One region of the Spartinivicinus poritis genome, then DNA from elsewhere that is predicted to be linked to it. Evidence: predicted binding sites of a transcription regulator. Region 1 holds the regulator's gene; each other region holds the start of a gene.
What was found. The regulator sigma-54, encoded in region 1, starts transcription at its own class of promoters, with help from an activator protein. The targets are predictions, from matches to a motif close to TGGCACNNNNNTTGCTNT.
Positions count from the first base shown of each region.

Region 2: glnA (glutamate--ammonia ligase) is a predicted target of sigma-54. The motif match lies at 7,150-7,167, and genes of this name have one in related genera.
Region 3: flgB (flagellar basal body rod protein FlgB) is a predicted target of sigma-54. The motif match lies at 5,463-5,480, and genes of this name have one in related genera.

Region 1 is NZ_JAPMOU010000001.1:328,902-338,917, reverse strand. It holds gene ORQ98_RS01495 (RDD family protein) at 30-488, opposite strand; gene mgtE (magnesium transporter) at 528-1,883, opposite strand; gene ORQ98_RS01485 (HPr family phosphocarrier protein) at 2,113-2,382, opposite strand; gene rapZ (RNase adapter RapZ) at 2,388-3,239, opposite strand; gene ptsN (PTS IIA-like nitrogen regulatory protein PtsN) at 3,388-3,849, opposite strand; gene hpf (ribosome hibernation-promoting factor, HPF/YfiA family) at 3,873-4,181, opposite strand; gene ORQ98_RS01465 (RNA polymerase factor sigma-54) at 4,360-5,886, opposite strand; gene ORQ98_RS01460 (hypothetical protein) at 5,915-6,121, shown strand; gene lptB (LPS export ABC transporter ATP-binding protein) at 6,140-6,865, opposite strand; gene lptA (lipopolysaccharide transport periplasmic protein LptA) at 6,875-7,387, opposite strand; gene lptC (LPS export ABC transporter periplasmic protein LptC) at 7,371-7,955, opposite strand; gene ORQ98_RS01440 (KdsC family phosphatase) at 7,952-8,494, opposite strand; gene ORQ98_RS01435 (KpsF/GutQ family sugar-phosphate isomerase) at 8,491-9,465, opposite strand.
Region 2 is NZ_JAPMOU010000006.1:79,644-89,659, reverse strand. It holds gene tatC (twin-arginine translocase subunit TatC) at 1-122, shown strand, start outside; gene dtd (D-aminoacyl-tRNA deacylase) at 288-725, opposite strand; gene ORQ98_RS07035 (hypothetical protein) at 838-1,260, opposite strand; gene pip (prolyl aminopeptidase) at 1,796-2,770, opposite strand; gene ORQ98_RS07025 (hypothetical protein) at 2,827-3,285, shown strand; gene typA (translational GTPase TypA) at 3,449-5,263, opposite strand; gene thiI (tRNA uracil 4-sulfurtransferase ThiI) at 5,461-6,912, opposite strand; gene glnA (glutamate--ammonia ligase) at 7,440-8,846, shown strand; gene ORQ98_RS07005 (DUF4124 domain-containing protein) at 9,128-9,757, shown strand; gene ORQ98_RS07000 (DUF4124 domain-containing protein) at 9,899-10,016, shown strand, end outside.
Region 3 is NZ_JAPMOU010000021.1:31,077-41,092, forward strand. It holds gene ORQ98_RS16145 (hypothetical protein) at 1-246, opposite strand, end outside; gene ORQ98_RS16150 (LOG family protein) at 445-993, shown strand; gene ORQ98_RS16155 (tRNA(Met) cytidine acetyltransferase TmcA) at 1,124-3,304, shown strand; gene ORQ98_RS16160 (hypothetical protein) at 3,393-3,794, shown strand; partial or broken gene ORQ98_RS29620 (methyl-accepting chemotaxis protein) at 4,376-4,690, shown strand; gene ORQ98_RS29625 (CZB domain-containing protein) at 4,673-5,077, shown strand; gene flgB (flagellar basal body rod protein FlgB) at 5,535-5,939, shown strand; gene flgC (flagellar basal body rod protein FlgC) at 5,942-6,388, shown strand; gene ORQ98_RS16180 (flagellar hook assembly protein FlgD) at 6,436-7,134, shown strand; gene ORQ98_RS16185 (flagellar hook-basal body complex protein) at 7,306-9,318, shown strand; gene ORQ98_RS16190 (flagellar basal body rod protein FlgF) at 9,462-10,016, shown strand, end outside.

The DNA.
Region 1 (10,016 bases):
AGCCTAGTTAAAAAAGACAGGTTTAATAATTATTTCTTATTTTTCTCCAGTAATACGACTTCTGTTTTCGCCGCATAGTCGTAAATCGCTTGGTCTTTTGGGTCAAATAAAACCCACAAAATACCGATGCCACCTAATATACAGCTGGGGATGCCTGCGATAAAACGAATCAGGCATTGCTTGAGACTGATGGTTCTTCCTTCGTAGTTGACGACCATAATTCGCCAGGCAATCATTCCTGGTGTTTGACCACTTCTTCGCCAGAAATAAGCATAAAAACCAAAAAAGCCTATAAGTAAAATAGCGCTTAAGTCCCACTTAAATCCCACTGCAGTGGCTTTAGCTTCTCCCACCAAGGTAATACTTAGCCATAGATGAAGGCCTGATATAACAATAGCGATAGCAACTAACAGTAAACTGTCGTATATCATAGCGGCTAGCCGTCGCCAAAGGGGAGCGGAGCCTATAGATGAAAGTGTTTGAGTCATGAAAAATCGTCAACTGCCTGTAACTAAGTCAAAAACGTGTTAAGTCAAAAATAAAGTAGCTAGACCTAAAAATGAGATATAGCCTACAACATCTGTAACAGTGGTTAAAATTACGCTACCTGCCAGTGCAGGGTCAATTTTCAAGGTTTTTAAAATAATGGGCAGTGCGGCTCCTGATATAACAGCAACTACTAGATTAATAATCATTGCTGCAGCAATAACTGTTGAAATAATCCCATCATCGAACCAAACGTAGGCAACCCCCGATACAACCAGTGCCCAAATCAAACCATTCACCAGCCCAACTATACATTCGCGGTTAAGTAGCCAAAACGTGTTAGATTTACCGATTTGGCCCAAGGCCATTGCACGAATCACCAAGGTTAAGGTTTGGCTGCCAGCGATGCCACCCATGCTGGCTACGATTGGCATTAATACCGCTAATGCAACCACCTTATCAATAGTCTCTTGAAACATACCAATAAAGGCAGAAGCAACAAACGCTGTAATAAGGTTAATACCCAGCCAGACTGCCCGGCGCTTAGCTGTTTTCATGGCGGGCGCGAAGGTATCTTCATCATCTTCTAAGCCAGCCATGCTCATGAGTGAGTGATCTGCTTCCTCACGAATAACATCTACAACATCATCGATGGTGATCCGCCCCAGTAGTTTGCCACCATCATCAATAACGGGAGCCGATACCAGGTCTTGCCGCTCAAACAGTTGAGCAACTTGGCTGGCAGGTGTCATGGCATTGATGGGCTCAATATCTGTATTCATCACTTCACGAACAGTGATTGATGGGTTGGTGGTCAGCAGCTTATTAATTGGTAATACACCAATAAACGCATCCTGACGGTTAACTACTAATAAACTATCCGTCATTGCTGGCAGCTCATCATGGCGGCGCAGGTAACGTAATACCACATCAAGCGTATTGCTGGGGCGGATGGTGATCGTATCCGTGTTCATTAAACCACCAGCAGTATCCTCTGGATAAGACAGGATATGCTCGACACGAGCCCGATCCTGAGCATCCATAGAAGACAACACTTGTTGGGTGATTGCGTCTGGTAATTGCTGTAACAGGTCGGCCAAGTCATCGGGATCAAAGCCTGTGGTAATTTCTGCCACTTCAGCTGCATTCATTTGATCCAGGAAGTATTGGCGGACGTCATCACTGAGCTCCTGCAGTACCTCGGCTTCTTGCTCTTTCTCAAGTAGTTGCCATAGCAAGCCTCTGACCTTAGGAGGTGAAGACTCAATTAAATGCGCGGTATCTGCTGCAGGAAGGCTATTCAGCATTCGTTTGACAGGCGAAGAGATCCCTTGATCCAGCGCTAGGCTTAGTTCTTGTAGTTGATCCTCTGATTTTCCGAGTTGTTGTGTGGACATCAGGTAATCCTATTGCTGAGTGCAGCTGGCTTTAGTGCCGCATCCTATAAATAAGTGGTAGTTAGCAGTTTATGGCAGGCTTCCTTCACTCTTATTTATAGGATGTAGTACTAGTTACGTTAGTTACTGATTGGCGGGCTAGTTTACCTGAAGAGCCTGGCTACTGGTATTGTGGATTGTAGCCAGTTTTATAGGTGATTCCAGAAGTCTGGTGCTGGTAGTGAAAAAGTTATTCGCCTTCATCAAAATAGTTATTGATCAATTGAGTAATGGCCTCAAATGCTCTTTTTTCATCTTCACCATCAATTTCAATATCTAAAATTGTCCCTTTACTGGCTGCTAACATCATCACTGACATAATGCTTTTGCCGTCTACCATTTTTCCATCTTTGCCGAGTTTGATGGAGCTGCCAAAAGCGGCAGCAGTAGACACAAACTTTGCTGCAGCTCGGGCATGTAAGCCTAGCTTATTGATGATTGTGACTTTTTCTTGAATCATGGAGCTTAAGGCAATTCTCGATGACGTACTTGAACATTTGGCCACTTTTCACAAAAGTAAGTAGCGAGTTTCTCACTGATATAGACTGAACGATGGTGACCACCCGTACACCCAAGAGCAATAGTAATATAACTTCTATTATTTGCTTCAAAGCACGGCAGCCAACGTTCTACGAAGCGTTTAATGTCATCAAACATATCCAACACTTGTTGTTGGGAGCCTAAAAACTCTTTTACAGGCTCGTCTAGCCCTGAATATTGCCGTAAATGGGTGACCCAGTAGGGGTTTGGCAAACAGCGTACATCAAACACATAGTCTGCATCAATGGGGATTCCTTTTTTAAAGCCAAATGACTGAAATAGTAGTGCCATGCTGCTATGTTGCTTGCGAGCAACGCGCTTGCTTATGGTGTCCCTTAGTTCATGAAGTGAAAGCTGGCTGGTATCAATGGTCAAGTCAGCCAGTCGAGCAATGGGCTCTAGCACTTCTTTTTCTTTTTTGATCGCCTCATCTAATGAGCATTGCTGGCTGGATAATGGGTGTTTGCGTCGGGTTTCACTGAAGCGCTTGAGTAAAGTGGCATGCTCTGCATCAAGGTAAATAATTTCGGCTTCGATTTTTTGTTCTCTAAGCGCATTCATGATAGATGGGAAGCGCCTTAAATCCTGAGAGATATTTCGAGCGTCAATACTAATAGCAGCCTTATCATAGAGAGGCTCTTTTTCCATTTCTTCAACAAAGGCAGGGAGTAAGCCAGCAGGCATATTATCAATGCAATAATAGCCTTGGTCTTCAAGTACATGTAAGCCTGTACTTTTGCCTGAGCCTGAGCGGCCACTAATTATTATTAACTTCATAAATACGCAGAGTGTTTTGTAAATTCTTACTATAACAGAGTTTAAATGATATACGGCAGTTAATTAAATAATAGTCGCCAGAAGAGTGCTTCAAGCGAATATCATAAGAACGCTCACTGCAAATGAATAGAGACAAGCGATGGTAAATTTATGCAGTAGGAACGCTTTGGATTGCTACATCAAATAAGTCTGGATTAGTGTCTGCTTGGCGCAAGTTATTGCGGTAGCTTGAGTTTTCAAATCGAGTGGCTAGCTCTTGTAGGATGGCGAGGTGCTCATTAGTGGCTTCGGCAGGAACGACCAGGGCAAAAATAACATCCACAGGGTGTCCGTCTATTGCGTCAAAGTCGATGCCTTCTTCCAGTTTTAGCAGGCAGGCAAATGGCTTGTGGCAGCTTTCAAGGCGACAATGGGGAATGGCAATCCCATTCCCAAAGCCTGTGCTCCCTAATCGCTCACGGTTGATTAAGTTATCAAACAGCTCGTTAGCATCAATATCACTGGAATACTCGGCTAATAGGTTGGCAATAAGCTGTAAAACACGTTTTTTACTCCCCCCTTGCACCCCGGTAAGGGTGCATTGCGGGAGAAGGAATTGTTCGATTTTCATGCTTTTTAAATAAGTAAACTACTTTAACGAATACTGGCTCCCTGGAGTCGATCCAGGGTTTTCTCTTTATGCTTGCTGAGTTGCCGGCCTAGTTTATCACTAAGTAAGTCAATTGCTGCATACATATCTTCAGATTCTGCTGTGGCGGCAATATCAGCACCTCTTACATGCAAATTCGCTTCTGCTTTTTGGCGCAGTTTTTCGACACTTAGGGTGATTTGCACGTTAGTAATGCTATCGTAATGGTTTTCAATGCGATCGAGCTTTTTGATGACATATTGGCGCAACGCATCAGTCACTTCTACATGATGACCACTGATGTTAACTTGCATGCAACGACCTCCTAATAGGACTTAATGGTTGTTAACCAGCTTCACTTAATTGTAAGGCTGATTGTCAACTGCTTCATTACTGAGTGTAATGCCAGCAGATTTGGTATTGCTTGTTGCTAGTCAATATAACGCATGGTTGAGCGCTAATCTGTTTGATACCTCTACACATGCATCCACTTCATACCAACCGCTTTCGTTCGTTAGACGGTGGGATGGATAGGGATTCACGATATTTGGCAATCGTTCGTCTTGCCACCTTGATACCTTGTTCTTCCAGTAAGCTGGCAATTTTGCTGTCACTTAATGGTTTTTTAGGGTTCTCTACTGATACTAACTTTTTAATGATAGCTCGGATAGCCGTAGATGAGCATTCTCCGCCTGATGAGGTGCTGACATGGCTTGAGAAGAAATACTTCAGCTCAAAGATGCCTCTTGGCGTATGCATGTATTTTTGGGTAGTTACTCGAGATATAGTAGATTCGTGCATACCCACTGCTTCGGCGATATCGTGCAGGACTAATGGCTTCATTGCCTCTTCGCCATACTCTAAAAAACCACGCTGATGTTCAACTATGCGAGTTGCTACTTTCATTAGTGTTTCATTACGACTTTGTAAGCTTTTTAAAAACCAACGGGCTTCTTGCAAATGGTTTTTCAGATAAGTGTTGTCTGAGCTGCTATCAGCTCGCTTAACCAATGATGCGTAATTATTATTTATACGTAGTTTAGGCGTGGCCTCCGCATTAAGCTCTACCAACCAGCGATCATTATGCTTTCTGACAAATACATCAGGAATTACATATTCTGTTTCAGATGGCTGGATGTCAGCGCCAGGCTTTGGATTAAGGGCTTGAATCAACTTGATGCTTTCGGCTAGTTCTTCTTCTTTAAGTTTAGTACGACGCATAAGCTGGTTGTAGTCATGATGACCCAGTAAACCTAAGTGTTTGGCTACAATCAATCTAGCGTTATCAAGAAAAGGGGTGTCTTCAGGTAAGTGAGACAGCTGAATTTGTAAGCATTCCTGTAAGCCTCTTGCTGCCACACCAACAGGGTCAAAGTGTTGGAGGCGTCTTAAGACTATTTCCACTTCCTCTTGGGATATTTCCAACTCTGGGTCCAGGCCTTCCCAAATCTCTTCAGTGCTGCAACTGAGATAGCCATCATCATTGATCGCATCAATGATAGCAATTGCTACCAAGCGATCATTATCTGACATTGGGGTTAAGTTAAGCTGCCATTCTAAATGACTGTGTAAGGACTCTGTTGTGCCATTACGATTACTAAAGTCATACTCATCATCATCTCCTGAAGCTGAGCTAATAGGGGCTGAAGAGGTTTGATAGATATCATCCCAGGCGCTATCAACTGGGAGGTCATTGGGAATTTCTTCTGACCAGCTGGTTTCCTCAGTGCCATCATGGCTGCTGCTTTCAGATGTGCTGTTATCTTGACTTTTGGAGGAATCTGATCCATTCAGGCCAGCACTGTTGAGCTGCTGAGGGTCATTGTCATTACTATCACTGTTTGTTGATGAGTTGTTGTCAGACTCATCGGTCAGCTCAAGCATTGGATTGGATTCAAGCGCTTGCTGAACTTCTTGCTGTAAATCCAGTGTGGATAGTTGGAGTAGTTTTATGGCTTGTTGCAGCTGAGGCGTCATCGTCAGCTGCTGGCCAATTTTCAAAACCAGGGATGGCTTCATTGCTAAACAATTACCTTATAGTGCAATCGTGCCTGTTTTGATTTGGCAAAGTCAACAACAATGGAAGTGCATTCAAAGGCGGTTACCTGAGTTGCTGCTGAACAAGCCACTGAATGTTTCCATTGCACCTATTATTAATGTCAATTGTGTGTTTATTTCAATTGTTTACAGTATTACTGTTGTTGTTTCTTGTGCTCTTACTGGCTTTTTAGCTGAGCTACTAAAAATTATATGAGTATCCTTGCCAGTTGTCTTATATTTTAAAGTCGTGTCCGAGGTAAACCTCTTTTACTTGCTGGTTGGTCATTATCGCTTCGGCGTTACCCTCTGCAATAATATGTCCCTCACTAACTATGTATGCATTCTCGCAAATATCAAGTGTTTCTCGAACATGGTGGTCAGTAATCAGTACGCCTATACCGCGGTCTTTCAAGTGCCAGACAATATCTTTAATGTCTTTTACAGAAATTGGGTCAACCCCGGCAAAAGGCTCATCAAGTAGGATGAAGGATGGCTCAGTTGCTAAGGCTCTGGCAATTTCTACCCGGCGACGCTCTCCTCCAGATAAACTCATACCCTTATTGTCTTTTATATGGGTGATATTGAACTCTTCAAGTAGTGAGTTAAGTTTTTCTTGGCGCTGCTTCCGATTTAGCTCTTTACGGGTTTCTAAAATAGCTAATATGTTTTCAGTGACAGTTAATTTACGAAAAACAGAGGCTTCCTGTGGTAAGTAGCCAATGCCTGCCTGGGCTCGTCCATGCATGGGGAAGTGAGTAATATCTTGTTCGTCAATCCAGACACTGCCATGATCTGACTGGACTAGACCAACAATCATATAGAAACAAGTGGTTTTTCCTGCGCCATTGGGGCCTAGCAGACCAACTACCTGACCACTTTTAATTTTCAAGGAAACATCTTTTACAACAGCACGGCCTTTATAACTTTTGGCAAGGTGCTCGGCTTTCAATATACTCATATACGACTATTATTTCTTTTTGCTACGGGGTTGCAGTACCATTTCAACGCGGCCTTCATTGGTTTTACCGCCTTTTGCATTCACTTTCTGGGTTTTCGCAAAGTAGTCTATTTGGCTGCCAGTAAAGGTATTGCCTTCTTGGAATAGCTTAGCGTTAGTGATTACTTCTACTTTTTCATTGGTAGCGTAGTACTTGATAGTACGACCATAGGCTTTGATAAGCTCTTTGTTTTCTGCTGGTTTTTCACGATAGTGTGCAGGGCGGCCTACAGCAACAATTTTGTTAATCCCATTGCTGTCTGAATAAAGAGTGACTTTATCACCTCTTATTTGAATAGTGCCTTGGGTGATAATGACGTTGCCAGTGTAAATGTATACACCAGACTTATCATCAATATCAGCACTTTTGGCTTTAATATTGATGGGCTTATCTTTGTCATTGGGAAGTGCCCAGCTTAACAGACTAAGCCCGGCAGCTGAGATAGCAATAATCCCTACAATCAAATTACTGATTAACTTCATAGTGTCCCCTGACATTAGAAAACAGTTGAATTCTATCTTTTGCTAAAAATGCGCGCATGCCAACTCCTTGGGTAATAGAGCCGTTGGGTGATGTTATCACAACTGGATGTTGAGTATCGGCGACTTCTTCCTCGGCATAAAGAGTTAAAAAGTCGGTTTTGAGTAAAGTGCCAAGTTCACCATTGGACTTAAGCTCTTTGACTCTTACCTGGTCAGATAACTCAAGGATATCGCCACCAGGTAATAAGCGCCCGTGTTTAGCAGTGGTTTTCCATTGGTCGTCACTAGTTGCCTTGTACAAATCAATATTAGGCTTTGCTAATAAAGATACGTCATTATGTGGGTAATGACTGATTTTGTCTGCAACGAGCAAATAGTCTTTATTCCCCTCTAAAGTAAACTGAGTAACACGAGGGTTTATCAAGTAGTAGTCTGGTGCCTGCTCAAGGTTATTTGCTAGAGGCTCACTTGAGCTGGGCACTGGTGTTGAGGTTGTGCCAAGCATAAGATAGCCGCAGTAAGCAATTACTAAAATAACAATTAAGCTGATAATACTGCTTCGATTCATTCGCTTGCCTGTATATAAGGAGTTAGAGCTGGTTGTAAGGTATTTTGTGCGCTCATAATGAAGTCACAAACCTCCCTTACTGCGCCAGCTCCCCCTGGTGTTTGAGTCACGCCATCAGCATGCTTTTTAACCAGCCAATAGCCATTGGGAACAGTTAGGCCCAAGCCTACTTGCTGAATGGCTGGTAAGTCAGGCAGGTCATCACCTACATAGGCTATCTCTTGCCAATCTAACTTAAGCTGTTGACGAATTTCGTTTAAAGCGACTTGTTTGTCTTCTCTGCCTTGTAATAACAGTTCAATACCCAAGTCTTTTGCACGCTTTGCTACAACGGTTGTTTCTCGGCCTGTTATAATAGCAACTTTTACGCCCGTTGACTGGAGCATCTTAATGCCATGGCCATCCAAAATGTTAAAGGTTTTAAATTCCTGACCATCAGCCGTAAAGTACAGCCGGCCATCAGTCATTACCCCATCTACATCAAGCCCAAGAAGTTTAATCGCTTGTGCTTTGACTATTAATTGTGGGTCAAGGTTCATACAACGCCTGCTTTGATAATGTCGTGTAAATGGATAACGCCTTCAATTTGACTGTGTTGACTAATGACGACCAAACTGGTGATTTTATGATCTTCCATAATGTTTAAGGCTTCTGCTGCTAATATGTCGGCACTTACGGTCTTACACTGAGTTGTCATCACCTGGTTGATTGGGGTTGTATGGAGGTTGAGCTCTTGATCTAGAACTCGGCGCAAATCACCATCAGTAAAAACGCCTAATAATTGGTTTTCTGAGTCAGCAATTGCTGTCATCCCTAGGCCTTTTTGGGAAATGACAATTAAGGCTTCTTTTAAAGGCGTTGATAAGCTAACGATAGGGAGTTGCTGTCCAGTATGCATAATATCTGCAACTTTAAGTAGCAGCTTCCGACCCAGACTGCCACCAGGATGCGAAAAGGCAAAGTCTTCAGCTGTAAACCCTCTAGCCTCTAGCAGAGCAATTGCCAAAGCGTCACCTAGTACTAGGCTAACTGTCGTGCTTGAGGTAGGTGCTAGGTCTAGTGGGCAGGCTTCTTTTTCTACATAGGTGTTTAGGTTGACATCAGCTGCTTGCGCTAATGCTGACTTCTCATTGCCTGTCATACTGATCAAGGGGGTGCCTAGCCGCTTTAAGAGGGGAATTAACATCACCAGCTCAGCAGTATTGCCTGAGTTAGATAAAGCTAACACCACATCGTTATCGGTAATCATGCCCATATCACCATGACTGGCCTCACCAGGGTGAACAAAAAAAGCGGGAGTTCCTGTGCTGGCAAGCGTTGCAGCAATCTTGTTGCCGATATGGCCAGACTTGCCCATGCCTACTACAACTACACGGCCTTTACAGTTCAACATTATTTGGCAGGCTTGGGTGAAAGCGCCATCTATGCGGGGAATCAGTTTATCAATAGCCTCCCGCTCACTTTCAATGGTGCGAATAGCGGACTGAGCAAAATCAATTTCGTGTGACATAGTTCCAATGACGTAGTTGCTTTGAGATGCAAATTATTTGGTATTTGTCGTAATTGAGCAAGGTAAAATATTCGACTGATAAACAGTTAGAGCAAGCTAGCAGCTAAGAGCACAAGTCTACAGCTAATAATAACAAATATCGACCGAGAGCTGTGCTACTTGAGTTGAGATATATGCTTTGAGATAACGATCGTTTAGATTTGTATTGAGGGAAAGCCGCTTCTCTATTTCGCGGCGAGGTGATTTCATGGGAAGGGCGATAAGTTAGCTATATTTTGCTGGATGTCATGAATATTGTCTCAATATTAACCACTGTATTAGCTGTTAATATGTAGCTTGGTCAGCACATTTAATTTAGGAATATTAATTATTATAAAATAACTAAAAAGTTTTCTTTATTCATCAGTTATTGTATGAATTGGATAGGATATTCCCTCGACTTATCCCGCAGCCTTGAAAGCAAATAGGAGTGCTTAAACGGTCAAAATGAAAAATGCGATCTGGTGTTAAGAAATAGCTGGGTATTTTATTTTACGGTCTTTGTTAACTGG
Region 2 (10,016 bases), on a different contig from region 1:
TTGGTATGCTGCTGACACCACCTGATATTTTTTCCCAATCATTACTCGCCATCCCTATGTGGCTGTTATTTGAAGCTGGAGTGTTGATGGGGGGGATAGTAGCCAGGAGGAAGCCTACTTAAGGGCACCTCTAAAAATGCACTTTTTCCACGATAGCTGCGTTTGCTCCGTACTCAGATCCTCATGTATTCATAACATACATTGCGGCCTTCCGTGCGGTGCTGTCTTGCTCTCACGAAAAAATTACTATTTTTAAAGATACCCTTATTAACTCCCTTCAATTCGTTTCATACCTCTAAAAGAAAAGTCACTGGCCCGTCGTTAACTAAGCTGACTTGCATGTTGGCACCAAAGCGTCCAGTAGCAACTGTTGGGTGAAGGTTGTTTGCTTGTTCCACAAAATAGTTATATAGATTTTCTCCTGCGACTGGTGGCGCTGCAGAGCTAAAGCTAGGGCGTAAGCCTTTTTGAGTATCAGCAGCCAAAGTAAACTGAGAAACGACTAGTAACCCACCATTAATATCTCTTAAGCTGAGATTCATTTTATCTTCAGCATCAGCAAAAACACGATATTTCAGCACTTTTTCAAGCAGTTTAATTGCTTTTGCCTGATCATCTCCTTTTTGTACTCCCAGCAACACCAATAAGCCTTGGTCAATAGAACCAACCACTTCATTATTAACACTAACACTGGCTTGCTTTACTCGTTGAATAAGTGCTCGCATTGCTTCTGCCACTCATTTTTATCGTTACAAATTTAATGACATATCATATCTGTAAAAACATAAAGCCAGCAATCTGCTGGCTTTATGTTATATAGAAACAAGTGAATGGTTACTAGAAAAGTGCTTCTCCCCCAGCTTCTCCAATACCATTATCAAACTGCGGCTCAGCCATATCAAGCTGTTGCATTTGTTCCTGAGTAAGTGGCTTACTCATTTTAATCATATAGAAACAACCTTCCAGGCCATTATAGCCAACAGCAACTCCAGTGGCTGAACGGCTGGTATGGTAGCCTGTGTAATAGGTGTTATTGCTGTATTTCCAGGTAAGTGTTCTATCGATTTCCTTCCAGGTACCCTTTAAGCTACCAGACTGGAAAGTGCCATCATTTTTTAAAGTAAAGTTTTTTGATATAGAGTAAGTACCATCACACCCCCAATCAAAGTGCATTTCATATACGCCAGGTGTTGTAACTTCAGCAGAGGCAAAGTTAGCAATCAGTAATGAGCATCCTGCTACTATTGTAATTTTTTTCATATTCGTCCTTGTTTTAATAATAAGATGGTTTTAACCCCTAACCTATTCCCACAGTAGGTTGTCGCGAATCAGGAAGATTAGAACTGTGGCACTATCCAACGTCCCCCTTTGGAAAAGGGGGATTGAGGGGGATTTCATAAAAGCCTACTCAAAGCACTTTAAACAAATCATTCGCCACCTATTTACGAGCAAATTTAAATCCCCCCTAGCCCCCCTTTTCCAAAGGGGGGAATTAAAGCTATGAAGTAACCTATTCTTTTCTTTCAAAGCAGACTTTCCCTACACCTTCATTGTAAATCTACCGCCCAACATAAAAACGGCAACAGATTTATAATATTGTTATAGCTGATTTAATTGAGTTTATTACCGCTTTTCGCAAAAAAAAGTTACCACTTTAGTACTATAAGATTAATAAATAGACAGCACTAAAGTAGTTTCTAAAAGGAAAGAGTATTAGATGAGATAAGCTGTGCTTAATCATCTCAGCACAGCTCTCCTATTACATTCACGAAGATTTTTTAGCTCAAAATGAAAGCTAGCCCTCATCAGGCATTAGGTCAGGCTTCAGCCGCTTAGCCATTTCATCCGTTGCTCGAATAAGCGCATCAGAAATACTGGGCTCGGCTGCAGAATGCCCTGCATCTCGTACAATATGCAATTCAGCTGCAGGCCACTTCACTTGCAGGGTAAAAGCATTTTCCAGTGGGCACACCATGTCATAACGACCATGGACGATAATCCCAGGTATATCTCTAATAACTTCCATAGTGTCTAAAATTTGGTTTGGCTCTAAAAAGCCCTTATTTTTGAAGTAATGACAAGCAACTGCGGCCAATGCTCTAGCTTTATGTGGGTCAATAAACGCATCCAATACTGCTTGATTAGGTCTTAATGTAGCACAGTGCCCTTCCCACAACGCCCAGGCTTTAGCAGCTCCCATTCTAGCCAGCTCATCATTACCAGTTAGCCTTTTGTAATAAGCATTAATAACATCATTAGAATCAGCTTCTGGAATCCAGCAAGTAAAATCCCGCCAATAATCAGGAAAAATCTGATTTGCCCCTTCTTGATAAAACCAACTAATATCCTGCTCCCGACAGAGAAAGACACCTCGCAGAATCATCGCCAACACTTGTCGTGGATACTGCTCAGCATATAACAAAGCCAGGGTCGCTCCCCAGGAGCCACCAAACAGTACCCACTGATCAACATTGAGAAACTGCCTGATTGCTTCAATGTCCGCAATTAAATCTTGTGTTGTATTGTTTTCTATACAAGCATGGGGAGTTGAACGACCAGCACCACGCTGATCAAATAAAATAATCCGATAAATTTCAGGATTAAAATAACGACGACTAAATTTATCACATGCTGCACCAGGCCCACCATGAAGATACAAGACAGGTATACCATTTGGGTTACCGCTCTCTTCCAAATAAAGCTGGTGTGGCTCATCAACTTCTAAAGTGTGTCGCGCATAAGGTTTTATTGCAGGATAAAGGGTATACATATTTTGTCCTTCAGTTAGACCTGCTATGTTAATTTACTATCTGTGTTAGGCCTTTTATGAGTAAAGCTAATTTTAAACATTACACTAAGTTCATGCTAAAGTTGATATTCCTCCTAAGTTTTTTTCTCCTACTCTCTGGCTGTGCAGAAACACCTGCTGAATCAGCAATTGCTGAGCAAATAGAAAAAATACAAACAGCTATAGAGAATAAGAATAGTCAAAAAGTACTAGAAACACTTAGTGAAAGCTTTAATTCTAATCAAGGAATGGATCGCAAAGGTGTAAAACGCCTTTTATTAGGTTATTTTTTGCGTCATAAAAATATAAAAATTTATATTACTAACAATAACATTTCATATAACACTGCTTATCCTAATGTAGCAACCTCAGAGTCTGCAGTGACTGTCACTGGCGCAGAAAGCATTCTGCCTAATCAATCAGGCATTTACAAAGTCAAAACAGAGTGGGTTAAAGAGGATGGGGAATGGTTGGTGAGTAGTGTGAAATGGGAGTGAGATGCTTGAGATGGAATAACGCACAATCAACATCCCCCTTTGAAAAAGGGGGATTGAGGGGGATTTCATGAAGCCTAGCCAAAGATCTTAAACAGCCAGCTGGTTATTATGTTCAAACTAAAATCCCCCCTAGCCCCCCCTTTTTCAAAGGGGGGAAACAAGGCTACTTAGCTCTGGAAGCTCGCTTACGCTCGTGCTCTTTGAGGAATTTCTTTCTTAGACGAATGTGATTAGGTGTTACTTCAACCAGCTCATCGTCTTCAATAAACTCTAGTGCCTGCTCTAGCGAGTGCTTAACTGGCGGAGTCAAGATGATATTTTCATCAGAACCTGATGCCCGAACGTTAGTTAACTGTTTGCCTTTAGTTGGGTTTACAACCAAGTCATTGTCACGGTTATGAAGCCCAATAATCATTCCCTCGTAAACTTCCACATTAGGCTCTAGGAACAGACGTCCACGATCTTGCAGGTTAAACAGTGAATAGCCCAGTACCTTACCGTTAACCATTGAAACCAACACGCCATTTTGACGCTTGGCTACTTCACCAGCTTTAACAGGACCAAAGTGATCAAAAATATGGGTTAAAATACCACTACCTGAAGTGATGGTTAAAAACTGCGAACGGAAGCCAATCAAACCTCTGGCAGGCATGATGAACTCTAATCGAGTGCGGCCTTTACCATCAGGCACCATATTCGTAAGCTCGGCTTTACGGTTACCCATTTCTTCCATAATGGCGCCTTGATGCTCATCTTCCACATCTACCATTACTTGCTCATAGGGCTCACACATTTCACCATCAATTTCTTTAGTGATAACTTCTGGTCGAGAAACTCCAAGCTCAAAGCCTTCACGGCGCATGGTTTCAATCAACACTGACAAGTGCAATTCACCACGACCAGAAACAACAAATTTATCTGCTGTATCACCTTGCTCAACCCGTAGCGCAACGTTATGGATCAATTCACGATCTAAACGCTCTTTAATATTACGGCTAGTGACATATTTACCATCTTGGCCAGCAAATGGTGAGTCATTGACCTGGAAAGTCATGCTAACAGTAGGCTCATCTACAGTCAGTGCTGGTAAGGCTTCTGGTTTTTCTGGGTTACACAAAGTATCGGAAATATTTAAGCCGTCGATGCCTGTGATACACACAATATCACCCGCTTCAGCTTTTTCGATATCAACCCGCTCAAGGCCTAAATACCCCATCACCTTCAATATCCGGCCAGAACGTTGATTACCTTCACGGTCAACAACTGCTACAGGCGTATTTGGCTCTAGCTGCCCACGAGTAACTCGGCCTACCCCAATAACACCTAGGTAGCTGCTGTAGTCCAGCGCTGAAATCTGCATTTGGAAAGGGCCATCAACATCTACGGTAGGTACAGGCACTTTATCAACAATCATTTCAAACAAAGGCGTCATGTCATCTTGTAATGACTCTGGGTCATCACCAGCGATACCATTTAGTGCAGAGCAATAAATAATGGGGAAGTCCAGTTGCTCTTCAGTAGCCCCTAAGCGATCGAATAAGTCAAATACCTCATCAATGACCCAGTCAGGTCTGGCGCCAGGGCGGTCAATTTTATTGACGACTACGATTGGCTTTAACCCTTGCTCAAATGCTTTTTGGGTAACAAAACGTGTTTGTGGCATTGGACCATCAACAGCATCAACCAGTAGCAATACGGAATCAACCATCGATAGCACCCGCTCAACCTCACCGCCAAAGTCGGCATGTCCTGGGGTATCCACAATATTAATGCGGTAATCTTGCCAAGTAATTGCGGTATTTTTTGCCAGAATGGTAATACCACGCTCACGCTCTTGGTCATTGGAATCCATGATCCGCTCAGTCCCGATATCACGGCGTTCCAAGGTTCCAGACTGCTGCAACAGCTTGTCTACCAAAGTAGTTTTGCCATGGTCTACGTGAGCAATAATGGCAATATTTCTTAACTTCTCAATCACAGAGGGTGCCTCTACAGTAAAACAACTACAATCTGAAGTGGCCTAAGAGCAGCACCCTAGAAACAAGTATGTTAGTAGGGGCATTCCTATAGTAAATGCCAGAATTAGCAAGTTGTCTTACCAATTCAACGTCTTCAGCTAGAAAATCCAGAAAATTTTGGTGCGGTAGTTTACCACCGTTCTACTAAGAAAGTTCACTAGGGACGATAAACTTTGATGTTTTCGTAACCCTCGTCTTTTAAATGCATGGCATGTAAGCGGCTCATTACGCCTTTATCGCAATAAAGCATATATTGCTGATTAGCATCGAGCTCCTTAAATGCAGTATTTAGTTGATAGAAAGGAATGGTTTTTACTTCATTGTTATCCATTTTTAACGGGCTTAGCTCTTCCTCGGTGGGATGGCGGATATCAAGAATCACACTATTAGGCAGCGGAATACTCAGCACCTCGACCTCAGCCGCTTTTAAGTCATCCTGAATAATATCGTTGATTAACACTTCCCGGCGATCAGCCACCGCCTGATCTAATACCGCGAAATTAAAATTCGATTCAACATCCTCAACCTTATGCCGCCTTGCCCGAGTAGTAGGGTTAACCGATATTACGCCACAATATTCAGGAATATTTTTCGCGAAATCTTCTGTGCCAATGGCTCTAGCAGTGTTGATAATATCCTGCTTATCCATGGTAATTAGAGGGCGAATAACCAGGTTTTCAGTTACCTCATCAATGACTGATAAATTTGCTAGGGTTTGACTAGAAACCTGTGCTATCGCTTCACCGGTTACCAGTGCCTCTACCTCTAGACCTTCAGCTACTTGGCTGGCAGCTCGTAGCATCATTCGCTTCAGCACCACTCCCATGTAGGATTTATCAATGTTCTGTAGAATTTCAGCAACAACATGCTCAAAAGGTACGGTGACAAACTTTACCCGATGAGAAGAGCCAAACTTATTCCACAGGTAATAGGCAACTTCCTTAACCCCAATTTCATGGGCATGACCACCTAAATTGAAAAAGCAGTAATGGGTGAGCAACCCCCGTTTCATGGTTAAAAAGCTAGAAACCGTTGAATCAAACCCACCAGAGATAAGCGATAACACACCATCCTGGGTACCGAGAGGAAAGCCACCCAGCCCAGGTAATACACTCTTCACCACATAGAAACGCTTATTTTTAATTTCCAGCTTAACGGTAATTTCAGGATCTTTTAATTTAATAGAAGTATTTGCAACCCTTTGGTGCAATCCGCCGCCAATATATCTTTCAGCATCAGTCGAAGTGAACTCATGGTGACCAGAACGCTTACAACGCACACAGAAAGAATGGCCAGCCAAAGAATCCCCAAAAATGGTAGCCACTTTATCGAGCATATCGTCGAGATCAACCAGAGGGTAATCCACCACTTCCAATACTTGGCAAATACCAGGGGTATGGGTAAGTTTTTCTGCTATTTGCTGGGTAACAGCTTTATCATCCTGTTGCGTGACAACCTCAATTTTATCCCAGCTCCCTACCACCTCAATTTCAGGATCGATGGGCTTTAACGTCCAACGAATATTACGCCGTAACTGTTTAACAAAGCGTTGACGAACCGGCTTACTTTTAATGGTGATTTCAGGAAATAATTTAACAATGAATTTCATGGAAGGGATTTCATCTGATTGCAACTAACATGTAGCAAACTATTATACAAAAACCAGCTATCATGATCACTAAACCAAAGCAGTCCCACCAGTCGTTAGTATAAGTTGCTATCAAAAAGCGCCTGAGTAGTGCATTTATATTTTAATGCACCAGCTTAGTGCGTTGCTGTTCTATTGTTTTGAGCTTCTACATTGCACTCACCCTGATTTTTCTGGTTTAACCCAAAATTAGCGTGATGGCATGACTATTGCTGCTGGTCGCGATGAAGCTGCGGTGAAATAGTCGTTGAGAAATTTTTTTTGGTGCATTCATCTCAACCGGAGTGGCCAACAGTTTATTAATCATAAGTGGTGATTCAAGCAGCTACTGCTGAGCCAATGTTGTTTCTCAAGCTTGATTGATCAATATCAGTAAGTCTTTGAAGCAATAAGTTCTTAATAATTAATAACAAAACTTTATAGCTTGGACTCATCCAAACACAACCAGTTAAACCGAAACCGGCTTATAGACCTCTGGAGAAAACAGCATGTCAGCGAATACTCTGAAGTTAATTGAAGAAAGTGATGTAAAGTGGGTAGATCTACGCTTTACCGACACTAAGGGAAAAGAGCAGCACGTTTCTATCCCAACCAGTGAAATTGATGCAGATTTTTTTGAGGTGGGCAAAATGTTTGATGGCTCATCAATTGCCGGTTGGAAAGGCATTAATGAGTCTGACATGATGCTGATGCCTGATGACTCCACTTCAGTTATCGACCCTTTTACTGATGAAAACACCCTAATTTTACGCTGCGACATTATTGAACCAGCTACCATGCAAGGCTATGAGAGAGACCCTCGCTCTGTTGCTAAGCGTGCTGAAGATTACTTGAAATCAACTGGTATTGGCGATACTGCTTTCTTTGGCCCAGAGCCTGAGTTTTTTGTGTTTGATGATGTGAAATGGAAAGCAGACATTTCAGGCTGCTCTTATGAAGTTAACTCAGAGGAAGCACACTGGGCCTCTTCTGAAGCCTTTGAAGGGGGCAATATTGGCCACCGTCCAAGAGTAAAAGGGGGCTACTTCCCTGTACCTCCAGTAGACTCACTCCACGACCTACGTGCAGCTATGTGCGCCTCAATGGAAGCCATGAACTTGCCTGTTGAAGTTCATCATCATGAAGTAGGAACAGCTGGGCAATGTGAGATCGGAACTCGCTTTAATACCCTGGTGAAAAAAGCTGATGAAACCCAAATTTTGAAATATTGCGTGCACAATGTTGCTCATCACTACGGTAAAACCGCTACTTTCATGCCTAAGCCGTTAGTAGGGGATAACGGTAACGGCATGCATGTACACCAGTCTATTTCTAAAAATGGTGAAAACATTTTCTCCGGTGATGGTTATGCTGGGCTTTCTGAAACAGCACTGTACTACATAGGTGGTATCATTAAGCATGCTAGAGCATTAAACGCCTTTACCAATGCCTCCACAAACTCCTTTAAGCGGCTTATTCCAGGCTTCGAAGCCCCCGTAATGCTGGCTTATTCTGCGCGTAACCGCTCAGCTTCTATTCGGATTCCTTATGTAAATAGCCCTAAAGCTCGCCGGATTGAAGTACGCTTCCCAGATCCAACCGCTAACCCTTATCTGTCTTTTGCTGCAATGCTAATGGCTGGCCTGGATGGTATTAAAAACAAAATCCACCCTGGTGATGCTGCAGATAAAGACTTATACGATCTGCCACCCGAAGAAGCTGCTGAGATCCCAACTGTGGCGACCAGCCTAGAAGAAGCATTGGATGCATTAGATCAAGATCGCGACTTCCTGAAAGAAGGTGGCGTATTCAGTGATGATATGATTGATGGCTACATTGAGCTTAAGCGTGAAGAGTGTGAGCGAGTCAATCAAACCACTCACCCCGTTGAGTTTGACCTGTACTACAGTGTGTAGCTAACTGTAGCACTGAGCGTAATCAACACGCCATCATAAAGCCCTCAATTGAGGGCTTTGCTACACAAGCGTTACTCTCTTCTGCCTTCTGCAAAAAACAACCAAAGCTTTCTCAGGTGTTCCTTACTTAACGAAAATTTCATTGCAGTTCAAAAACTGAAATGATGTCCACTTTATTAATTTTGCATGTCTAAGATTAAGGGTTTAGAGTTTTAATTAGTGCTGCACCCTTAAATTAAGTAGCACTCATTCCTTTCTAAATCAGACAGGAACACCCTCTTATGTTTAAACCAGCTTCACTATTATTGTGGGTATTAACAGCCGCACTACCTTGGGCTGCCAGCCACGCAGAAATTTATAAAACAGTAGATAACGAAGGTAATGTTAATTTTACCGATGCTCCTGGGGATAAGCCTGCAGAGCAGGTAAAACTCAAGCCCAGCACCATTATTTCTCCCCCAACCATTGTGCCACCCGACCCTCAAGGACCTAGCAAAGAAGACACTTTTAGCTACAGTTCCCTTACTATTAAAAAGCCTGTAAACGGTGACACCATTGCTTTAAATGGCGATGTCACTGTGCTTGCAGTAATCAGTCCTAGGTTAAGGCCAGCGGATAGATTACAGTTAGTCGTCGATGGTAAAGCTCATGGCAATAAACAAAAAGGGTTAAGGTTTAAGGTCAAAAATCTAGAGCGAGGCCCACATACTCTTGGCGTTCAAGCACTTAACTCAAAAGGTAAAGTACTAAATACTGCTAGTGTTACGGTTTACTCACGCAACCCATCAGGTATTAAAAATACTGCCCCTTCATCTAGTTCTCCATCACTGGCTCCACAAGCACCAATGGCTCCACAAGCACCTACAGCCCCAAGAGCTCCAAACGCTCCAACTGTACCAACAGGAAGCTAATTACCACCTAACCCACTAACAACTTAGTTTGTGGGTTAATACAGAAATTTTCCTAATAGTCAGTCATTCAAAGCAATAATAAGCTAAAAATAATAATGGACTTACGAGCGCTTCTCTCCTACAGAATGGACTCTTACTGTTATGTTAAAAACAATTGCTTTGCTATTTGCTCTAGTGGCTTTGCTTCCCTTTAGCCTTATTCAAGCCGAGATTTATAAAACAGTGGATGAAAAGGGAAATATTATTTTTACTGACGAGC
Region 3 (10,016 bases), on a different contig from region 1:
ACGATACTCTCCTTCAGCAAAGCCACTAAAACCGGTTTGAACCCACTGCTCGGCCTGATCGTTGACCACCTTTATTTGAAACTCACTGTTGAAGCTCCAAAGTGTCCACTTTAGTATGTGGGAGCGGTCAATATCCCAAATAGAAAGACTCGTTCGGGATGCCGCTTGAGCTTTACTATGAAAGTAGATTGTTTCTTGTCCAAAAGTAAAGAGTATGGCAAGTAGAAAGATTGTATGCTTTTTCATAGCGCTATTATAAGTATTAAGAAAAATACTACTTCTAAAGTATTAGGGTAGTTGATTTTAGTAAAAATGTTCCAATAATAGCCGATAAAATAGCATAGTTTAAGACAATTGTTGAATACACCCTAATGTTGCATAGCTTTTTGAGCTCAGAAATGGCTAGCGTAGCGCTTGTGCCACTAGGGTATCGTGAGGTAATGAATGCGGGTTAATATTTTTTGTGCATCAAGGCCTGGGTTAGATCCTAGTTTGCCTACCATGGTTCAGCAGCTGGCCATAGCGTTAATAAAAAACAAGATAGGTGTGGTCTATGGCGGTGCCAATGATGGGTTGATGGGGATCTTGGCTGATCATGTATTAGCACTTAAAGGCGAAGTGATTGGCGTTATGCCTAGCCTGCTGGTGGCTAGAGAAAGGGCGCATGCGGGATTAACAGAGTGGTTTGAGGTTAGCAGTTTAGCAACCAGAAAAGAAAAAATGGCCAGTCTGGCAGATTGCTTTTTGGTTTTACCTGGTGGTTTGGGTACTCTTGATGAATTGTTCGAAGTATTAACCTGGGCCCAAGTGGGTTTGCATAATAAACCCATAGCTATTCTTAATCACCATGGCTACTACAATCACTTACTGGCTTTTTTAGAGGAAGGAGTGGCTAACCAGCTGATTGCAGAAAAAGACTTTAATCGTTTACTTATTGCAGATACACCTGTTGAGATAGTAGAAAAGTTAATAGAAAGTGTTGTATTCGATTAGGCCCTGTTAAGGCTTGGTTGAAGGAGTGTCTTTGAACAAATATTGAACGGCCTCTACAGCTTAAATAACGTAGTATTAATAAAATAATGCCACGAAAGCAGATAACCAGAAGTCAGGTGAGGTATTTTTTTTGCAACAGCAGCTTAGTCATTGGTTGGCCGTTATTAAACAACAAGCAACGGCTAGTCAATATCGTGCCACTATCATTATTGCGGGTGAGCAAGCATGGACTCAACAACAGGCCAGCCAACTGGTTACTCTGTTGGGGCCAGTAACGTCTAGCTATTGGGTAACCAATGATAATTTGCGGCATCAGGGAATAACGGTGATAGCACCACAACAAGTGCGAGAGTATTTAGGTAGAGAAAGCCAGCTTTTAGTTTATGATGCATTCACAGGTTTTAACCCTGATCATTTTGCCGCGATAACGGGTACGTTGACTGGAGGGGGGCTACTACTTCTATTGACGCCACCACTAGCCACCTGGGCTGAATTTAATGACCCAGAATATCATCAGTTGACCGTACTGCCTTATACTGCAGATTCAGTGCAAGGTGCTTTTTTAACGTGGCTGGTAGCAGCACTTGATAAACCACGCCCGTTGTTTATCAAGTGGCAGCAAGGCCAACCGCTACCAACCGTTGAGGTTGACTCCAGTTTGCAGCCAGCAGTTGATATAGGTGATGGTGTTGCGGAAGATGGTTGTATTACCCAAGATCAAGTTGAAGCAGTAGCAGGCATAATAAAAGTGGCGACAGGACATCGTAAACGTCCTTTGGTAATTACGGCAGATCGTGGGCGAGGTAAGTCAGCCGCGCTGGGTATTGCTGCTGGGAAACTGTTGCAACAAGGCAAGCGAATTTTAGTGACGGCCCCTAATTTCGAGGCTGTGAATACCTTATTTAACCATGCTGCAACCTATTTAACGATTGACTGGCAATTACAACCTAAATTGATTTATAGCGATACGAATACTAATAGTTGGTTGCATTATTTGACCCCAGACGATCTCAGTCATGAAATGCCAGCAGCTGATGTACTATTTATTGATGAAGCTGCTGCTATTCCTCCCGATTTATTAAACCGCTGGACACAACATTATACTCGTATTGTATTTGCTACCACAGTACATGGTTATGAAGGAACAGGGCGAGGGTTTACCATTCGCTTTCAACCTATGTTAAATCGCATCAGGCCCCAATGGCGGGCACTGAGTTTAACTCAGCCGATTCGTTGGCAGTCAAATGACCCATTAGAAAATTTTGGGTTTGATGCGTTGCTACTGGATGCAGAGCCCGTCGCCGATGAGCAATTAATTAATTTTACGAGTGATGACCTGATATTTAAAAAAGTATCGTCTGAGGAGCTGGTGCAACAGCCACAATTATTAAGGCGTTTATTTGGGTTGTTGATCATGGCTCATTACCGTACCACGCCTGGTGATTTAAGACACTTATTGGATGGCCCCAATTTACAGATTTGGTTAGGGGTTTATCATGGCGAGGTCGTTGCAGCCAGCTTAACTGCATTGGAAGGGGGGCTAGACGAGGAGTTAGCCCAGGCTATTTATTTAGCTAAACGGCGTCCTAAAGGGCACCTAGTACCACAAACGTTGGTCGCTCATGGTGGTTATCAACAAGTCGCAGGATTGCGTTGTGTCAGAATTATCCGTATAGCCCTTCATCCAGCTATTCAGCGGCAAGGAGTAGGGCGACAGTTAATAGCTCATATTTATGATCAAGTGAAAGCAGAGCAAGACTACTTGGCGGTTGCTTATGGTGTTACACTACAGTTGCAGGGCTTTTGGCAGTCATTAGGTTTTTTACCTCTCAGGCTGGGTATTACCAGGGAAGCGAGCAGTGGCTGTTATGCATTGATAATGGCAAAACCTGTTTCAGCTGAGGCGATTGAACAAATGGTCGAAATGAGCGCTCGGTTTCACCTGCATTTTATTTCACAGTTAGCTGAGTTGTGGACAGACTTGGATGAAAAAATCGTTACTGCCATTTTAACGAGTAACCAACAGAATAACATCGAACTATCAACTCAAGATCAACAAGATGTGTATGCATTTGGTTTTGGTAATCGGCAATATGAAACCTGCATTGTACCGTTAAGAAATTGGCTGCAAGTGCAAATTCAACAGCACCCTAAACAATGGCAGTTATTGACAGAGTCAGAGCAACATTTATGGATAAAAAAAGTAATGCAACAATATAGTTGGGAACGCTTACGGAATTTAACAGGGTTAGCCAAGCAGCCACTGATTAAACAAATGCGGCAAGCCGTACAAAAACTAATGTTAAGATAACTTACATTCCCTTCAAAGTGGAGAAAATCATTAAACTGGTTTAACTTGTATGTAGCAAATCATTTCCATACACAGGGTGGGGCGCTCAATGCTGATCAATGGTATAGGTGGCTTTTCTCAATTGCCGATACAACTACCGGTAGTGAGTCGTGCACCTGATCAAGCCAATACGAATAACGGCTTAGTCAATGATGAGCTAAATCGAAGCCCTTCAACTTTCACTGCCAATCCAACGTCTAACCATACCACTACTGAAATAGCCCCTACTCAGGTGGTACCTGCAAATCGTGAAGCAATAGCTACCCAGCTTCAACCAACAGCCAATCAGCAAAATCAGGTCGTAATACCCAGTGCTAACGCTCAGCTTGCAGCCGATAGGCCCAACAATACTATTGCTATTACTGAACAACAACAGCAATTATTGCAACGATTTCAGCAGTCATCGCTACCAGTTGATAATACATCCCGATTGATTGATGAAAGAGTGTAAATAGCTGAAGTGAACGGAGCTGGTATTTCTTTAGGTCGAAACTGATTAGCTTGAGCAATTAAATAGGCACAAATAGTTAACAAAAGCGACAATTACCTTCTATGCTTCACTATTAAGAAAGGTTTCAGTCTCTTTAGATTATTTTAGTTTTAAACAAAGGCTCTGTTATGTTTGGATCTAATAAATATAAGCAGCAGTGTTTTACTTTGGAGCAAGAAAATCAACAGCTAAGGGATAAAGTTGCTGAACTGGAAAAAAACGTTTACGAGGCTGAGCATGGCAGAGATGACTTAGTGAGGGAAGCAAAAGGCGGCGCAGAAAACCTGAAGCAGTTAATCAACACCTTTTTTTATGGTGAGCAAATGATTCAAAATATCAGGGAAGCATTGGCTAGTGCTGCGCACCAATTGTTGAGCGAAAAAGGGAATTTAATGGAGGCGGATAACCTGTTTGTTAATACAGGTAATTTGCTTGATGCATTAAGAACGCGTGTCAGTGGTATTAGTGATGTAGCGACTGATAGCGCAGATAGTGTCCAAAACTTAGAAAAAGTGGCCTCACAAATTACGCAATTTGTAGGGGTAATCCGTGATATTTCCGAGCAAACCAACTTATTAGCACTTAATGCTGCAATTGAAGCTGCGCGTGCAGGCGAAACCGGTAGAGGGTTTGCTGTGGTGGCAGATGAAGTCCGTAACTTAGCTCAAAAAGCAGGGGAAGCCAGTGATGAAATTTCCACATTGGTGGACACTGTAGTGCAAGGTACCCAAGTGAGCACGGCGCAAATACAAAAAATGGTGGAAGCGACAACGGCAGTTAATCAAGAAACAGAGGATATTGGTAATACGGTTAATGAAGTATTAAATATGTCACGGCAGATGCAAGGTATTATTGAAGAGTCAGCGAATACTAGTTTTATCCAAACGGTTAAGCTTGACCATGTTGCATGGAAGGTAACGATCTATCGCCATTTAATTCATCAATTGCCCGTTCAGGAAGGTGCCATTGTTAACCATGAGAATTGTCGGCTAGGGGAGTGGTATTATCATGGTGATGGTAAAAACTATCAGAATTTAATGGCCTATCGGCATTTAGAAGAGCCTCATAAACTGGTCCATACGAGTGGTATTCAGGCAATTGAAGCACAGTTAGCTGGCAACCATGAGGAAGTATTAAAGCACTTGGAAACAATGGAGTCTGCCAGTGTTAAGGTAGTAGATTGCTTAAGTGACTTAGAATCTGCTATCAGTTCATCTGATAGCAATCATGGATTTCACCATTAAATATTTGTAGCACAAATAAGTAAGCCTTATTTGAAAGATAACCATTTTTGACGTGTTGGTGTTAATGCCCCTCGTTTCGCTGGGCTACATGGATATTTTCAGTAGTCTGGTGAAAGAGTTAGCTAATCGGAATATTGTTTTAACCCCCAATTATAAAATTCCCTTTGTATAAAATAGCAATAAGGGCATTACTAAAAAATGCACACTCTTTGGGGCTTTCTGTGTTTTTATATAGAGTGGCCCTATTCAAAGTACTTACTTACTTGCTTGCGCAAAAAATCACTATTCTGGATGATGCCCATAAACCCAAAAAGTGTGGCACCGGATTGCCGCACGGCATTAGCGGAATAATCACTAAATCCTTGTAATTATTGTATTTTTTATTTGGCATAGGCATTGCTCTGGAATTGCTGAATGGCAATGACTAGCGCAGAGCTAACAGGTGGTAATTTCGAAAATGGCTATTGGTTTTGATCAAGCATTAGGGGTTCACCCGCAAGCACTATTGTTAAGAGGAAAGCGTGCTGAGCTATTGGCGGACAATTTGGCCAATAGTGATACGCCTGGTTTTAAAGCACGTGATATCGATTTTAAGCAAGTACTAAATCGGGTGAATGAGCAACAAACTGGCAAGAAGTTGCCGTTGCAGCAAACTCATCAAGACCATTTAGCTGGCTTATCGCAGAAACAGGATGTGGACTTGTTATATCGCATTCCAATTCAGCCTGCCATTGATGGTAATACAGTTGATACCCAACAGGAGTATGCCATTTATGCCCGGAATGCAATGGATTATCAAAGTAGCTTTGAGTTCTTAAATAGCAAGTTTAAAGGTTTAATCAAGGTGATTAAGGGGCAATAGCAATGGCTTTAGTCAATGTGTTTAATATTTCTGGGTCAGGTATGTCAGCCCAATCGGTTCGGCTTAATACAGTGGCTAGCAATATTGCTAATGCAGAAGCAGCAAGCAGTAGCATTGATCAAACCTATCGGGCTCGGTACCCCGTATTTACTGCTATCAGCCCACAGCAACAGCACCTTTCTTTTAATCAGTTATTGCATGAACCGCAACAGCAGTCTGAAAAAGGGGTTATGGTAAAAGCCATTGTTGAAAGTAAGGCACCTTTAGAAAGGCGTTATGAACCTGATCATCCAATGGCAAATGATGAAGGATATGTTTTTTACCCAAATATTAATGTGGTAGAGCAAATGACCGATATGATTTCAGCCTCTCGTTCATTTCAAACGAATGTGGAAATTATGAATACGGCAAAAACAATGCTACAGAAGGTGCTGACATTAGGGCAGTAAGGGTAGCATTGTATTTTTGTTGATTGAAGGTTCTGTGAGGTGTTCCAATGAGCACGCCGATAACAAATAATAGTAACACTAATGCGACTAATGCAGTCATTGAAAAATACCAACTGCAACAGCCGAAACAGAATAATACCAATACGGAGTTAGGTAAGAATCAGTTTTTAGAATTGATGATTACCCAAATGAAGCATCAGGACCCACTGAACCCACAAAAAAATGAAGAGTTTGTTGCTCAGCTGGCTCAATTCAGTTCAGTTGAAGGAATAACAAACCTGAATCAAACAGTTGAGTCAATGGCGAGTGCCTTTAATTCCAGTCAGGCATTGCAGGCTTCAGCATTAGTGGGACGAAAAGTATTGGTACCCACTTCTTATACTGAACTGGAGGCGGGAGGCAAGGTGGTAGGGATGGTTGATATACCGCAGCCGATTAATAATTTATTCGTTGAAATATACAGCAGTAGTAGTAATCAACCTATAAAACAAATGAATTTAGGTAAGCAGCCGGCAGGTGAGTTAGATATTAGTTGGGATGGAAAAGACAATAATAATCAAACCCAACCTGCAGGAAAATACCAATTTAAAGCTTATACCCTGATTGATGGGAAGCAAGTGCCATTAAATACCTTGTTAGGAGCCAATGTAAATAGTGTTACCTTGGGTGGCTTGAATAATGTGTTATTAAATGTTGAGGGAGTACAAGGAGAAGTGAGACTCAATGAAGTGAAACGGATTCAATAATAATTATTAGAGGTGCCCTTAATTTCATTTATTAGGTAAAAACCAGCTTCATGAATATACCCACTATATACGGTATATCAATGTAGTACAGCAAGTGTAGTATCTATTTCAGGGAAGTCTCTCATTTGAGATCATACCTGTAGCAGTCAGTTATGCTGAGAGGATAGTCGTATGGGATTTAATACTGGCTTAAGCGGTTTAAAAGCAGCCACTATCGATTTGGATGCAATAGGCAATAACATAGCGAATGGGAGTACAATAGGCTTTAAAAACTCAAGGGCTGAGTTTCATGATTTATTTTCGCGGTCATTTGGTGGTAGTGCTAGTCAAGCGGGTAATGGTGTTATTGTACAAGCGGTTGCACAGCAATTTAACCAAGGTAATCTTAAGCCGACTGAGCGTAACTTAGACTTATCAATCAATGGAACTGGGTTTTTTATTACGCGGGCATCTGATGGCGTTAATTACACACGACAGGGCATTTTTGGTGTTAATAGAGATGGGCAGATCGTCACCAATGCAGGTGACTTTTTACAAGGGTTTATTGCTGATGCAACCGGGGCTATTGTGCCTGGTGTATTGTCAGATTTGCAAGTCGGTGAACAATTTCAAGATCCACGGTTAACCAGTAATGTTGACATCAGTTTTAATGTTGATTCAAGAGAAACCGTATTAGCCACTCGAGGCACTACTTCACAAGCCAATGCCGTGATTATTGCCAATGCCCAGACTGGCATTAATAACGGTTATACGGCAGGTAGTTTTCTTTTACAAAATGTCTCGCAGACACCAGCAACTACACTGGCAACCTTAGCTGTGCCGAGTGTAGCGAATTTATCGGCTGGAGCGATTGCCGCTGAGATAGCACAGTTAGGTGCTAATAATGGTATAATCAGTGCCAGCGCTAATGCTAGAGCTAAGGTGGATGTGACCACTTTGCCGTTAGGGGGAGCTGCTGTAGCAGGGTCATCCATTAGTATCAATGGTCAGGCAGTGAGCTTAACCACTGTGAATAATGTGAATGAGCTGGCAACGGCCATTTCTAATTTAACGGGGATAAGTGCAGCGATTGATGCCGCAGCCCCCAATGAAATTCGAATATTTAATAATACCGGGGATGATATCAGGGTTGCCATAAACAATACTGGGGTAGGAGCGGGAATTCCAGTTCAAGGAGCCACAACTACCAGTTTTACTAATGCAGGCGCGGCGGTGAATGTTACCGATGGCAATACGGTGACGGTTGGGGGTGAACTTTCGTTTCAATTAGAGGAAAATGTTCAAATAGCAGCACCCACATTACCTGCGACGATCTCAAACATCTTTAATTTGCCACTGACTTATACGCCTTTTGTTGAAAACGATTTTAACCCTAATGACCAGTCAACCTATAATCACGCGACTCAAGTACAAATATTCGACAGTTTAGGTAATCCTCATAACATGACTTCCTATTTTGTGAAAGAACCGGATATGGCATCAACGCCTAATGTCAGTGACTGGAGTATGTATATATTGATTGATGGTCAAGATGTGGGTGACCCTATTGTGCCAGGAGGCGCTGCCACACGATCAAGGTTTTCGGTGCAATTTGATCGAGAAGGAAATTTAGTCACAACCAATCCTATCGTCATTACTAACTGGGTTCCTCTTGATACGAATGGTGACCCTATTAATGCACTACAGCCTGTTAATATTTCAGCGGGTGGTGATGTATTGCCATTACCTGAACCACCCACCAGCTCTAATTTTGTTATTGATATTGCAAACTCAACACAATTTGGGAGCCCATTTGCGGTTGATAGTTTAACCCAAAATGGTTTTGGAGTAGGGCGTTTGACGGATTTAGATGTTAGTCAGGAAGGTATTTTATTTGCCCGTTATACCAATGGACAAAATTCAGTTTTAGGCCAGTTAGCTATGGCTAATTTTGTTAATCCGCAGGGGTTAACACCGATAGGAAAAACTGCCTGGATAGAGTCAATAGATTCTGGAGAACCTGTGGTGGGTGCACCAGGAACAGGGGTGTTAGGCTCAGTGGAGTCTGGTTCTTTAGAAGAGTCGAATGTGGATGTGGCTGAGGAGTTAGTGAATTTAATTATTGCCCAACGTAATTATCAGGCTAATGCAAAAACCATTCAAACGGAAGATACGATTACCCAAACAATAATTAACTTAAGATAATGATATACCCTTCGTGAAGGGCATCAATTCTTACTTTTTAATTGTAATGATATAAAAAACCAGCTTTAAAGGTGTTCTACCTAAAGCTGGTTTTTTTTTTGCAGAGATATTCCTGATTTGATTAATTATTGGTATTAACTCTTATGGATAAAGCATTATATATAGCCATGACAGGGGCTATGCAGAATATGCAGGCGCAAGCAATTCGAGCCAATAATTTGGCAAATGTGAATACTACTGGGTTTAAGGCTGATTTTGAGCAAGCCCGGTCGATGCCAGTATTTGGAGAGTTTTATCCCAGCCGTGCCTATGCATTAACCGAAAATCCGGCTACCAATTATAATCCTGGTTGGCTTCAAGAGACGGGTAATGATTTCGATGTAGCCATCAAAGGTGATGGCTGGATTGCTGTAATAGGCCCTGATGGCACAGAGCGTTATACTCGGGTAGGCAATTTATCTATTGGGCCTAATGGACAGCTTTATACCGGCAATAATTTGCAGGTACTTGGCGATGGAGCGCCTATTGTTGTTCCAGAGTTTGACAAACTTGAAATTGGTCTTGATGGCACAATCAGCATTCGTCCACGGGGCCAAGGGCCACAGGAATTAGCACAAATTGATCGAATTCGATTGGTCAATCCTCCACTAGAACAACTGGAAAAAGATGAAAATGGTTTATTTAAATTAAAAGAAGAC